Larkinella insperata: one gene and its partner. The protein of the gene in region 1 interacts with the protein of each later gene in a pairwise test. Links are inferred from orthologs where the notes say so. Each region holds a gene or a part of one and is shown on either strand. Other genes may lie near its edges.

What was found.
Region 2: the proteins of OQ371_RS07555 (region 1) and lpdA interact in binary tests that used the Escherichia coli proteins (3 or more experiments, as listed by UniProt). The link is inferred for Larkinella insperata from one-to-one orthologs.

What each region holds. Positions count from the first base shown.
Region 1 is NZ_CP110973.1:1,847,777-1,855,991, forward strand. The notes cover bases 2,479-5,501. They hold OQ371_RS07555 (ATP-dependent helicase), read right to left. Parts: upstream 5,117-5,501; coding sequence 2,840-5,116; downstream 2,479-2,839. Other genes in these bases: OQ371_RS07550 (acyltransferase family protein), read right to left, coding at 2,479-2,742; OQ371_RS07560 (cupin domain-containing protein), read right to left, coding at 5,262-5,501. Outside these bases: OQ371_RS07535 (AAA family ATPase), read right to left, coding at 1-263; OQ371_RS07540 (RNA ligase family protein), read right to left, coding at 263-985; rRNA maturation RNase YbeY, read right to left, coding at 1,123-1,578; more of OQ371_RS07550, read right to left, coding at 1,588-2,478; more of OQ371_RS07560, read right to left, coding at 5,502-5,837; OQ371_RS07565 (redoxin domain-containing protein), read right to left, coding at 5,929-6,576; OQ371_RS07570 (MFS transporter), read right to left, coding at 6,913-8,214. UniProt on the Escherichia coli protein: A helicase with DNA-dependent ATPase activity. Unwinds DNA duplexes with 3'-5' polarity. Translocates on single-stranded DNA with 3'-5' polarity. Initiates unwinding more efficiently from a nicked substrate than double-stranded DNA.
Region 2 is NZ_CP110973.1:3,540,628-3,546,160, forward strand. What follows is about bases 2,597-5,533. They hold lpdA (dihydrolipoyl dehydrogenase), read left to right. Parts: upstream 2,597-3,333; coding sequence 3,334-4,734; downstream 4,735-5,533. Other genes in these bases: odhB (2-oxoglutarate dehydrogenase complex dihydrolipoyllysine-residue succinyltransferase), read left to right, coding at 2,597-3,208; OQ371_RS14220 (M20/M25/M40 family metallo-hydrolase), read left to right, coding at 4,840-5,533. Also shown: OQ371_RS14205 (2-oxoglutarate dehydrogenase E1 component), read left to right, coding at 1-1,521; more of odhB, read left to right, coding at 1,577-2,596. UniProt on the Escherichia coli protein: Lipoamide dehydrogenase is a component of the glycine cleavage system as well as of the alpha-ketoacid dehydrogenase complexes.

The sequences.
Region 1 (8,215 bases):
CTGCCATCGGCCTCGATAACGGTCGTCGAGCGTTTTTCTACATCATGCAGCAGGGCCGCCGTCCACAGGATTTCCCGATCAAGTGGCGCAAGTTGCTGGTAGCCGGAAAGCCGTACCAGTTCTTTGATGACCATTTGGGTATGAACGGCTACATCGCCCTCGGCATGGTGGCGCGGGTCCTGGGGCACGTCCTGCATGGCCCGGACAAACCGGAACTGCTGCTCCAGATCGGCCCATTTTTTCTGAGAAGTCAACTGCCACATCACCGCACCGTTGTTTGCTGTAAAACCGGGCCGGACCGTTCCCAGGACAGCGGAGCCCGCTTCCAGTTGCGGGTCCAGTGCGCGTCGGTCTGTACGTGTCCTGCCCGAACATATTTGAACACGTTCTGTTTGAACGCAGCCACGGGGTATTCGGTCGCGTTTCGGCTGACAACGCCTTCCATGGTGCAGGGCTGCCCCGTCCGGCCGTCGCAGGAATCGAACCGGCTGGCCTGCGAAGCCCACTCTTCCACCTGGCTTTCAACCCTTTCGGCATCAAAAGGCGGGTAAGCCATCTGCAATTCAGGCACGACCGGAAAATCCAGCAGGTGGGCGTAAAACCGGGTTTCTTCCCAGGAAAGCCAACGGTCCCGTTCGCGGATGGCGAAAACGAAGAAATGGTGTTCCAGCCGCCGGTATTCAATGGAATGGATGGCGTAAAGATTTTCGCCAAACACCTCAAGAGTACCGAGGTCCCGGCGAATCATTTCCCACCGATCGCGGAGGTGCCGGGTCCAGGGCGATTGGGTCGGGGCCGCGTGGGAACGGGCAAAAACACCGTAGCGGCTCAGGCAGTTGTTTTCGCCGTCGAGTTTTTCGGTATGCACCAGGACCGGAATCCGGCGAAGGTCTTCCTGGTAATGATGATTGAAGCGGTTGTCGCTGGTCGTACCGGGTGAAAAAGGATAATGGTACGTGCGACCGTATTTTTGGGAAATAACCATGTTCATAAAGGATAAACGTAACACAGGCACCCGGTCGGGCGACCGGGGCAAATCCGTTAACGGAGAAAATCCTGTGAACAATTACATGGCTTCAATCGGTAAAACCTGAGATCAGGCGCGCAAAAATACGATTTTAATCATTCTCCCGAGGACGGATCGGTAACATTAAGCGAACGGTTGGTCCAGGCGGCCAGGCTTTCGTCCTCCTTCTGCCGCATCAGCCGGGCTTCTTGTTCGGTTTTATCGCCGTAGCCGCACAGATGCAGGACACCGTGCGCCAGCACCCGGCGAAGCTCCTGCTCTTCGGTTGCCTTTACCTGCTGGGCGTTGTCGCGAATCCGGTCGATGCTGACGAAAATGTCTCCTTCCAGCCGGTATTCTTCTTCGGAATTGTCAAACGTGATGATGTCGGTGTAATAATCGTGGTCCAGGTATTCGCGGTTGACCTGAAGCAGGTACTCATCGGAGCAGAAGATGTAATTCAGTTCGCCGACCGTGAAGCCTTCGTGTTTCGCCAAAGCCGTGAGCCACTGGCGGGTTGGTACTTTCTGAAGGAGGTTAAACTGAATGTCTTCCGTAAAAAAACGAATCATACTCTGCGTTTATATTTTCACAAAAATTTTATTGCGGTACAGCACGTAAAGCATCGTCCAGACGAGCAGCAGCGAACCCAGCGCCTGAAAAACGGTATGCCATTGCTCGGGAGCGTATTTATAAAAACCGGCGAACAGAAGCTCCGAAGTGTGGTCGAAAGCAATAAACCGGTACGCCAGGTAAACAACAATGGAGTTCATGCCGATCACCTTGAAAAAGAACGACCATCGCCGGTACCCGAGCACATCAATAATACCGTAGAAAAGCGCCAGAAAGAGCAACCCCATCCCCGCCGTCAGTAAAATAAACGAACTGGACCACAGGTGCTTGTTGATGGGAAAATGCTGGCCCCACACCAGCCCAAGCCCGATGCTGATCAGTCCCGAAACAATCAGGTAAGTCAGTTTAGTTCGGTCGGCCTGACGGGAACGCAGGAGTTCACCGGCCACAGTTCCCAGAACGGCCAAACAATGGGCCGGAAACTGCGTGAGCAGCGCGTTTTCGTCGTACGTTTTCTGCAACAGTCGCCCGGGCATAAACGTCTGGTCAAACCAGGCCACCAGATTGCCCTCAAACGAAAGGTCCCCGCTACCGTACCCCGGAACCGGGATGAGAAACAGGGCCGCGTAGTAGGCCACCAGAACAGCCGCCACCCACAACAGCCGCTGTTTCCAGGTAAAATTCAGAAACAAAAGCGTCGCCACGAAACTGGCCAGACCGATGCGTCCCAGAACCGTCCCGAAGCGAATGTTGGCCGGGTCGAAAATGTCCAGCGGAATGTTTTTATCCAGGATTCCCAACAGAAAAAGAATCATCCACCGGCGGAACGCCTTGCGGTATAGAACCGGTTTCGACAGACCGTTTTCCAACCCGGATTGTAAGGAAAACGCTAAGGAAACACCCGCGATGAACAGGAAAAGCGGGAAAATGAAGTCATAAAACGTAAACCCGTGCCAGGCCGGATGGGTCAGTTGCCCGGCAATCCAGTCGACCCAGGGCAGGCCCGTTTTGCCTTCCATGCGCTCCAGGAACGTACCGCCCCCCGCAATCAGCAACATGTCGAAACCGCGTAGCGCGTCGATGGACAACAGCCTTTTCGGCTTAGCTGCTTCCTCGGGTTGTACCGAAAGGGCCGCAGCACCGGTTTTGGTATCGGAATACATAACGAACAGGGGAATCGTTTGAACCAAAAGGTGGTACGCAGGCCAGTATACTCACGCTGTCAGAACGAGCGGTCTGCCAGTTCTGACAACGTGTATCTTAAACGACAATCTTCAGTTTCGCAAAGCTCAGCAGCAGCGTCTTTTCCCCCGCCGTTTCAAACTTGATCACGGCTTTCCGGTCGTTGCCGTCCTGATCAACTTTCTGCACCAGACCAAAGCCAAACTTCATGTGTTCGACGCGCATCCCTTCGGCCAGTTTGGACGTATCGCTGGGGGTAAAATCGCTCGACGGAACATGGGCCACCGTTGGCTGGGGTGTCTGCTGGCGGGCGGTTTTCTGGGCCAGACTTCGCACAAAACTCATCGATCCGCCAGAGGGCACTTCCCGATTAGCTTCCCGACGGTCTTCCCGCTCGGTCTGACGAACCTTGGCCATCTTCAGAAAATCCGGGTTAACTTCCATCAGAAAGCGGCTCGGTTCACAGACTTTCAGACGGCCGTAGTGATACCGCGATTCGGCGTAGGAAACCGTTAGTTTTTTCTCAGCGCGGGTGATGGCAACGTAAAACAACCGCCGTTCTTCTTCCAGGTCGGCCCGGCTTTCGAGCATCATCTGCGACGGGAACAAATCTTCCTCCAGCCCTACGATGTAGACGTTCCGAAACTCCAGCCCTTTGGCTCCGTGAATGGTCATCAGCGTTACCTTGTCGGTGTCGCCATCGTCGTCTTTTTCGTCGGCGGTTGTCAGCAGCGATACCACCTGTAAAAAGGCGCTCAGGCTCTTGTCGTCGTTGTCCGGATTGTCGACAAATTCCTTGATGGAGTTCAGCAGGGCCTGTACGTTTTCGTAGCGGGACAAACCCTCAACGGTTTTGTCGTCGTACAGTTCTTTCAGAATTCCGGATGCCTTGGCCACGTGCGCGGCTACGTCGTAGGCGTCTTTTTTGTCGAGCAGCAGTTGAAAGCTCTTGATCAGATCGGCGAACCCTTCGATGGCAATACCGGCCCGACCAGCTACGTATTTACTCACGTTGCTGACCACTTCCCAGATTGGCACCTGGTTTTCGGCGGCCACGACCGATATTTTGGCCACGGTGGTATCGCCAATGCCGCGTTTGGGCAGGTTAATGATCCGCTTGAACGCTTCTTCGTCGTTCTGGTTGACCGTAAAACGCAGGTACGCCAGCAGGTCCTTGATTTCCTTGCGCTGGTAGAACGACAAGCCGCCGATGATGCGGTATTTGATGTTCAGCTTCCGAAGCGCTTCCTCAAAGGCCCGCGACTGGGCGTTGGTGCGGTACAGAATGGCAAAATCGGAGTTTCGCAGCCCTTCCTGCATCTTGGCTTCGAAGAGCGAAGTGGCAATTAGCCGGCCTTCCTCGTTGTCGGAAGCGGCTTTGACAACCTCGATCAGCGTACCCTCTTCGTTGTCGGTAAAGACGTTTTTGCGCAGCTGCTCCCGGTTCCGGGCAATGATGGAATTGGCCGCGTTGACGATGGTTTTGGTCGAGCGGTAATTCTGTTCCAGCTTGATCGTGCGGACATCCGGAAAGTCTTTCTCGAAATTCAGAATGTTTTCGATGTTGGCCCCGCGGAAGGCGTAAATACTCTGGGCGTCGTCGCCCACCACGCAGATGTTTTGATTGACGGCGGACAACTTCCGGGTAATCAGGTACTGCGACACGTTGGTATCCTGAAACTCATCGACCAGGACGTGTTTGAATTTGTGCTGGTATTTGTTCAGGATGTCCAGGTGATCGCGGAACAGGACGTTCGTGTTGTAGAGCAGATCGTCAAAATCCATGGCGTTGGCCTGGAAACACCGCGTCGAATAGGCTTTGTAAATCCGGCCAATTTCGGGCATCCGGGCGGCTGCATCGTCGGCCTGAATCAGCGGATTGGCCAGGTAATCAGCCGGACCCACCAGTCGGTTTTTGGCCCCCGAAATGCGCGCAAAAACCATGTTTGGGCGGTATACCTTGTCATCCAGCCCAAATTCCTTGATAATGCTTCGCAGCAGCGATTTGGAATCGTCGGTATCGTAAATGGAAAAGTTACTCGTGTAGCCCAGCGCCTTCGCTTCAACCCGCAGAATCTTGGCAAAAACCGCGTGAAACGTGCCCATCCAGATGTTGCGGGCTTCCGTGCCGACCACGCTCTCGATCCGGTGGCGCATTTCACCGGCCGCTTTGTTGGTAAACGTCAGGGCTAAAATCCGAAATGGATCAATCCCTTTTTCAATCAGGTGGGCAATCCGGAAGGTTAATACCCGGGTTTTGCCTGATCCGGCACCGGCTATAATCATCAGCGGACCGTTTTCGTGCAACACGGCCTGCCGTTGTGGCTCATTCAAGGTTGAAATATAATCCGTCATCAACAGCTCTCCCTCTTCAGTGGTTAGTCATCTTAAAATAACATTCAAAACTACTAAAAAAGTTGCGGATGAACGGAAATGCAGGCAGAATCTGGGCGGTATTTGAAAGGACGCGATGAAGTTGAAAAACAGCCGGGTGGAGCCCCTATTTCCAGATGCGGACCAACCCGCTTTCCCGACCCAGCAGCGGATCGGTTTGGGGAAGTGGAACGGCGGCAATGTTTTGATCGGCTTTGGGCCGGTCGCCGGGCTGTCCGCGCAGGACGTCATAATCGCGCCCGTCGGGATACGCCCCCACGACGCCGAAATCCGCCGAAGCGTCAAGCCGTTTGTGACCGACCCCCGCCGGAATGACCACAACGTCGCCGGTTTTCACCCGGATTTTCTCACCCTGCTCCCCGCCCAGGTGCAGCAGGGCCGAGCCGCTGTAAACGCCCAGCACCTCGTGCGAAATGCTGTGGTAATGGTGATACGGAAATACGCCGTTGCGCCAGGAATTGGTCCAGTTGTTGGCCGCAAACCGTTTTTCGAGCCAGGAAGCCCCCGCCGAACCGGTTTCCGAAAAGGCGTTGTGGTAAATCAATAGTGGATAACGGCTGTTTGGAATCGTGCCGTCGTCTTTAAAAAGATGGGCTTCCGGCTCCGGGGTCGATTGCGCCATAACGGTTCGGGTTAACAACAGTACAGAACCGCCGATTGACAAAAATTCGCTTCGGTTCATCGTGTTTTTTCTGAAAGATGTTCTCCTTCAAGAACCACAATCCCCGAAACTTGTTTTCCGCGCCATTGTTGCTAAGCCGTGCGCAGGCTCATCAGGCCGCGGTCCGGTCGTACAACGGCAACGTTTTAACGGCCGATTGCCCGTCGATTTGCCGCAGAACGGCTTCCGCCGGGAATTGTCCGTCAAAATCCTTGTCAACGTAGCTAAACTGAATGTGACGGTCCGGAGCAACGACGAATAACGCCGGGTAGGGTACATCTTCGGTAATTCCGGCAATCCAGTTCCAGACCGGATCATCCGTCGAGTGAACCCCAAATTTGCCGGCAATCTGGTTTTCCGCATCCTGCACGATCGTAAACGGCAAGTCGTGCTGTTCTACCAGAATTTGCAACGATTCCGGCGAGTCGGGAGAAACCACCAGCAGGTTTGCGCCCGCATCCTGTACATGGGCCTGAAGTTCAATTAATTTTTGCAGATACTTTTTGCCGTATCCGTTCCAGCCAGCGCTGTAAAAAGCAACTACCAGCGGACCCGTTTGGAGCCAGTCGTGCAGGTGAACGGTTTTGGAATAATCAGCCTGCCAGGTAACGTACTGCCCAATCGTCCGCTGGCGATGAACGCCGAATAACGGTGCTTTCTGGCCGGATTGCAGCGGTTTCACCGGGACCAGCTTCCGGAATACCTGAGGAATCGAATACAGATCGGTGTCTTCGTGAACGGTGTCGAAAAAGGCAATCATTAGCTTAGTAAGTTTATAGACTATCTATGTTTTTAGAACAAACCTTTGAACTGGCGTTTGGTTTTGAAAGCTGACCAAAAATTGCGCCAGATTATCAGAAAAAAATGGGGTAAGGGAATTATCGGGAGCGACGGGCGGTGTGCATCAACAACCCATCCTTGTTGCAGACTGACAACAACCGTCCTTTGCAGAAACGTGGTGCAAGGCAGAAACCGATCGAGACCGGCGAACAGCGTTATGTTGTGCAGAAACTGACATTAACTATACTTTGTCAATAGATTATATGCAAATATAGAAAATGGAGTTTATTCGCTCCAAATTTTTGCCCCCTTAAATTTAGGAAACGGTTGGTGTTGCTTCCACAGAGCGGTTTTCAGGGATTCTTTTTTCGTCCGCTAAATCGGGCCTGGTTGTGTTGACGACGGCCGATTCGCCAGCATCGGTATCCACCGGACGAATACGTCGGGCGATGAAAACACTCACGAAAATAGCCGCCATCGCCAGATAGCCCACCCATGAATAATGGATCAGCGCTCCGCTTTCGGTTTTGGTCACGAGCAAACCGGCCCCGTAGGTAGCCAGGGCCTGCGCCAGAAGCTGAACCGACGAATTCATGCTCATAAAACCACCCCGGCGCTTCGGCTCCACCACCGCCGTCACCATCGCTTGCGTTGGAATGAAACGGGCGTTGGAGAAGATGAAGAACACAGCATTCACCGCCAGAATGTAGGTCAGACCGGACGGTTGCATGGACGTCAGCAAAAACATCGGGATCATAGACAGCAACGCAAAAACGACAAAAACCGGGTACTTGCCCCGCTTATCGGCCAGACGCCCAACGAGCGGCCCCGTGAAAATGGTGACCAACCCGCCAACCAGGTAGATCAGGTACAATTGATCTTCGCCCAGCCCGACATTAGCCACCAGGTAAGGCGACAGCAACGGAATGATGCTGAAATGACCCAGCATGATGGTGGTCGTCAGCCAGAGCGCCCGGAGCTGGTTGGGGTTACGCAGGATAGACGTGATTACATCCAGTGGAGCAGACTGGTTTTCGCTGGTTTGCAGGTGCCCATTCAGCCGCGGCACGTAACGGATGATCAGGGCCGTTACCAGAACGCCCAGACCGCCAATGGCCAGAAACGGCGCGTGCCAGCTAATTTTGGTTGCCAGATACAAGCCGAACGGCACACCCACCACCGAAGCCACCGAAAAAGACGTAGTAATGATCGACATGGCCGTAGCCCGCCGTTCGTATGGAACCACGTCGGCAACAATGGAGAAAACCTGCGCTCCCAGAACGCCCCCGAACAAACCGGCGGTGGTGCGGGCAACAATCAGCAGCGGAAAGGTCGGGGCCAAGCCACAGGCGATGGTTCCGACGACAAAACCAATGTAAGCCGTCAGCACGACTTTTTTCCGGTCGAAACGGTCGACGTAGAAAGCCGCCAGAAAACCGGAAATTCCGGCGCTCAGGCTGTAGGCCGACACAATAAAGCTGAACTCATGCGGATTGAGGCTGAAATACCGCATCAGTTGCGGCCCCATCGGCATCATGATGATAAAATCGACAATGTGCGTGAAGTTGATGCACGCGAGAATGAGAAGCAGGACTTTCTCCTGGCGGGTCATGTTCATT
Region 2 (5,533 bases), 1.7 Mb from region 1 along the record:
CCGGAAGCGGTTATTTTCTGCGTGAAACTCGCCATTGAGTTTCGGGAGAAATTTAACCGGGACGTCTTTATCGACATGGTTTGCTACCGTCGGTACGGCCACAACGAGTCCGACGAGCCGAAGTTTACGCAGCCGACGTTGTACAGCACCATTGAAAGACACGCCAATCCGCGGGAGATTTATAACAAAAGCCTAATTGAGCGGGGCGAGGTGGATGCCGAACTGGCGACCAACATGGACGCTGAGTTTAAAAAGGAGTTGCAGGACCGGCTCGACATGGTGAAGCAGAAAGCCGAAATTCCGTACAAACCGTTGCGGCTCGACCGCGAGTGGGCGGAGTTGCGCGTGAGCCAGCCGGAAGACTTCGACCAGTCGCCCGAAACCGGGGTAGCCATGGACGTGCTTGAGAAAGTCGGCAACGCCTTGGTGTCGGTTCCAAACGGTTTCAAACCGTTGAAGCAGATTGAAAAACTGCTGAAAGACCGTCGGCAAATGTTGTTCGAAACGAAGCAGGTTAACTGGGGAACGGCGGAGTTGCTGGCCTACGGTTCGATTCTGCTCGAAAATAAAGTGGTTCGTCTGAGCGGACAGGATGTGCAGCGCGGAACGTTCTCGCACCGCCATGCCGTTCTGCACGATTCGGAAACCAACGAATCCTACAATTCGCTCGACCACATCGAGGGGAGCCAGCAGAAGCTTCAGATCTACAATTCGCTGCTGTCGGAATACGGTGTACTGGGCTTTGAGTTCGGGTACTCCATGGCCAATCCCCACGCGCTGGTGATTTGGGAAGCTCAGTTTGGGGACTTCTCCAACGGAGCGCAGGTCATCATCGACCAGTTTGTTTCCTCCTGCGAATCGAAATGGGGACTCATGAACGGTCTGGTGATGTTGTTGCCCCACGGTTACGAAGGCCAGGGGCCGGAACACTCCAACGCCCGTCCGGAACGGTATCTGCAACTCTCGGCGGAATACAACATGGTGGTTGCCAACGTGACCACGCCGGCCAACTTCTTCCACCTGCTGCGTCGGCAGTTGACCTGGCAGTTCCGGAAACCGCTGGTGGTGATGTCACCGAAATCTTTATTGCGGCACCCACAAGTAGTTTCGTCGCTGGAAGATCTTACCAAAGGTACTTTTAAGGAAGTGTTGCCCGATCCGTTCGCAGTTGGCAAGAAAGTAAAACGAGTCCTGCTCTGTACGGGTAAGATTTATTACGAATTACTCGAAAAACAACAGGCCGACAAGCGTGACGATGTGGCCGTCGTTCGGTTGGAGCAGTTACATCCGTTCCCGCAAAAACAGCTTGATGCCATTCTGGCAGAATACGGTAAAAATGCGGAATTGGTGTGGGTGCAGGAAGAACCGTCGAACATGGGTGCATGGACGTACCTGCTGCGTACGGTGCCGGAACTGAAACTGCGCGGCATCACGCGGAAAAACAGTGCGTCACCGGCAACCGGGTATTCCAAAGTTCACAGTCAGGAACAGGCCGACATCATCCGCCGGGCGTTTGAATAAGGTTTTACAGTTATCCTGAACGCACAGATAGCTGACAACTGAAAACGAAGAGAAAATGGCAATAGAAATGAAAGTACCCCCGGTTGGGGAGTCGATTACGGAAGTAACGGTTGGTGCATGGCATAAGAAAGAGGGGGATTCGGTAAAGAGAGACGAGGTGCTGTGCGAACTGGAATCGGATAAGGCATCGTTTGAATTTCCGGCAGAAGCCGATGGTGTGTTGCACATCCTGGCTCAGGAAGGCGATGTGTTGCCCATCGGTGCCGTACTGTGTACCATTGACGCTGCGGGAGCGTCCAACGGTGAAGCTCCCAAAGCAGAAGCCCCGGCTGCGGCCAAACCCGCTGAACAACCGGCGGCTGCGCAGCCTGAACCGGCTAAGTCCGAGCCCGCTCCGCAACCGGCTCCTGCTCCGGAACCCGCAACGGATTCAGCGGCTAAAACCGTAGAAATGAAAGTTCCCCCGGTGGGCGAATCAATTACGGAAGTAACGATTGCCTCCTGGAATAAAAAAGACGGTGACAAAGTGGAGCTGGACGAAGTTCTGTGCGAACTGGAATCCGACAAAGCAACGTTCGAATTACCGTCTGAAGCCGCCGGAACACTCCGGATTGTGGCCGAAGCCGGATCAACGCTGGCGATTGGCGCCGTAATCTGCCGGATCGAAGTGGGCGCGGGTGCCGCCCAGCCTGCTTCTCAACCCGCAGCCCCGGCACCTCAACCGGCTGCCCAGCCGGCAGCCGCTCAATCCGGCGAACAAGGATACGCTGCCAATCATCCGTCACCGGTTGCGGCTAAGATTCTGGCCGAAAAAGGCATAGATCCGAAAGAAGTGAACGGCACGGGCATTGGCGGCCGCATCACAAAAGAAGACGCGGTGAAGGCCGAAAAAGCCGCACCAGCACCCGCTCCGCAACCGGCGGCTGCCCCGGCTTCCAAACCGGCTCCGGCCCCAGCGGCACCGGCAGCGGTTTCCGGCACCGGCAACCGGGGACAACGGCGCGAGCGGATGACTTCCCTGCGGAAAACCATCGCCCGGCGGTTGGTAGCCGTGAAAAATGAAACGGCCATGCTGACAACCTTCAACGAGGTTGATATGAAGCCGATCATGGATCTGCGGGCCAAATACAAAGACAAGTTCAAGGACAAACACGCGGTTGGTCTGGGCTTTATGTCGTTCTTCACGAAGGCGGTTTGCATTGCCCTGCAGGACTTCCCGAATGTGAACGCCATGATCGACGGTGATTCGATCGTTTACAACGACTACTGCGATGTGTCGATTGCCGTTTCAACGGAACGGGGGCTGGTAGTCCCGGTGATCCGGAACGCCGAAAGCATGGACTTTGCCGCCGTCGAGAAGGAAATCATTCGTCTGGCGGGCCTGGCGCGGGACAACAAACTGACCATCGAGCAGATGTCCGGCGGAACGTTTACGATCACCAACGGTGGTATTTTCGGTTCGATGCTGTCGACGCCGATTATCAACGCACCCCAGTCGGCCATTCTGGGAATGCACAACATCGTTGAGCGTCCGGTAGTTGTGAACGGTGAAATCGTTGTTCGTCCCATGATGTACGTGGCGTTGTCGTACGATCACCGCATCATTGACGGTAAAGATTCTGTGAGCTTCCTGGTCCGGGTAAAACAATTGCTGGAAGATCCGGCGCGGATTTTACTGGGCGTTTAACGTATTGGTAGGACGGATTGTAAAGCCGTCTTTGCTTCAGACAACCGGTCTGGCGCAGAGATGATTTTAAAGTCCGTCCTACGTTTGTTTATAGCTAATTTACTGGCAAAAAGCTTTACAATTTTATGCAATACGACGTTATCGTCATTGGTTCCGGGCCCGGCGGCTATGTGGCAGCAATTCGCTGCGCACAGTTGGGCATGAAAACGGCCATCGTAGAAAAATACAAAACGTTGGGCGGTACCTGCCTGAACGTTGGCTGTATTCCGTCCAAAGCCCTGCTCGATTCCTCGGAGCATTTTTACAACGCGGCCCACACGTTCGCCGAACACGGTATCAAGCTGGCCGACCTTCAGGTTGATCTGCCCCAGATGATCAAGCGGAAGGAGGGAGTCGTGGAAGCCAACGTAACCGGTATCTCGTTCCTGATGAAAAAGAACAAAATCACGGTTCATCAGGGATTTGGCTCCTTTGCCGATGCCAACACGTTGAAGGTGAAGAAGGACGACGGCAGCGAGGAGCAGATCACGGCCAAGAATTTTATCATCGCTACCGGTTCTAAACCGTCGTCGTTTCCGTCGATGCCGATTGATAAGAAGCGCATCATCACCTCCACCGAAGCCCTGACGTTACAGGAAGTGCCCAAACACCTGATCGTAATCGGAGCCGGCGTGATTGGCGCGGAGCTGGGGTCGGTTTACGCCCGCATCGGTTCCAAAGTTTCGTTTGTCGAATTTGCGGATTCAATGATTCCGACGATGGACAAAACGATGGGCAAAGAACTGCAGAAAGCCGTTAAAAAGCTGGGGGCCGAGTTCTACTTCAGCCACAAAGTCACCAGCGTGGAAAATACCGGTGAGGGGGTGGTGGTGAAAGCCGACAATCCGAAAGGTGAACAAATCACCATCGAAGGTGATTACTGCCTCGTTTCCGTTGGTCGTCGCCCGTACACCGACGGTCTGAATCTGGAAGCGGCTGGTCTGGCCGTCGACAACCGGGGCCGCATCGAAGTGGACGATCACCTGCGGACAAAGGTGCCAAACATCTACGCCATCGGCGACGTGATTCGCGGGGCGATGCTGGCGCACAAAGCCGAGGAGGAAGGTGTTTTCGTGGCTGAAACGCTGGCGGGACAGAAGCCGCACGTCAACTACCGGCTGATTCCGGGCGTAGTATACACCTGGCCGGAAGTGGCCAGCGTGGGCTTTACGGAAGAAGAACTCAAGCAGGAGGGCCGGGCCTACAAAGTGGGGTCGTTCCCGTACAAAGCCCTGGGCCGCGCCCGCGCTTCGATGGATATAGACGGGCTGGTGAAAGTGCTGGCCGACAAGCAAACCGACGAAATTCTGGGCATGCACATCATTGGTGCCCGCGCTGCCGATATGATCGCGGAGTGCGTTGTCGCGATGGAATACCGGGCTTCGGCGGAAGATATCGCACGGATCTCGCACGCGCACCCGACCTACACGGAAGCCATCAAGGAAGCCTGTCTGGCCGCGACCGAAAACCGGGCCATTCACATGTAATCAATTGGAATTAGCTGGTAGTCAATAGGACTTATCGGATGTTTTTCCGCCCCGCTTTGGAAATCAAGCGGGGTTTTTCTTTTTTAGTGAATACCCCTTCATCCCATGAAAAAACTAATACTTCTTGCTTTCTGCCTTTTTGCAACCGGAGTTTATGCCCAAACAACCGACTCGGTCACCATCCGGAAAATCTACAACGAAGTGTTGAACAACAGCCCGTCCTACGAGTGGCTACGGCATTTGACCCAGCAGATCGGTCCGCGCCTGAGCGGTTCGGCCGGGGCGCAGCAAGCCGTCGACTGGACCAAGCAACTGATGGAACAGCAGGGCTTCGACCGGGTGTTTTTGCAGGAAGTGATGGTGCCGCATTGGGTGCGTGGTGCGAAGGAAGTCGCTTACGTTCAGAATGGAAAGCAGAAAACAGCGGTTCCCATTGCGGCCCTGGGCGGTTCTGTTGCTACACCCCCAAAGGGGATTCAAGCGCAGGTTATTGAAGTGAAAAATTTTCAGGAGCTGCGGGAGTTGGGAGCAGACAAGGTTAAAGGCAAAATTGTCCTTTATAACCGCCCAATGGACCCGACCAAACTCAATACGTTCGAAGCCTACGCCGGAGCCGTTGATCAGCGGGGCAATGGCGCGACCGAAGCCGCTAAACTCGGGGCCGTGGGCGTGATCGTTCGGTCGATGACCACGGCGCTCGACGACAACCCACATACCGGTAGTATGCGCTACGCGACCGGTGTTCCGCTGATTCCGGCGGCTTCCATCAGCACCAATGGCGCGGAATTGCTCAGCAAGC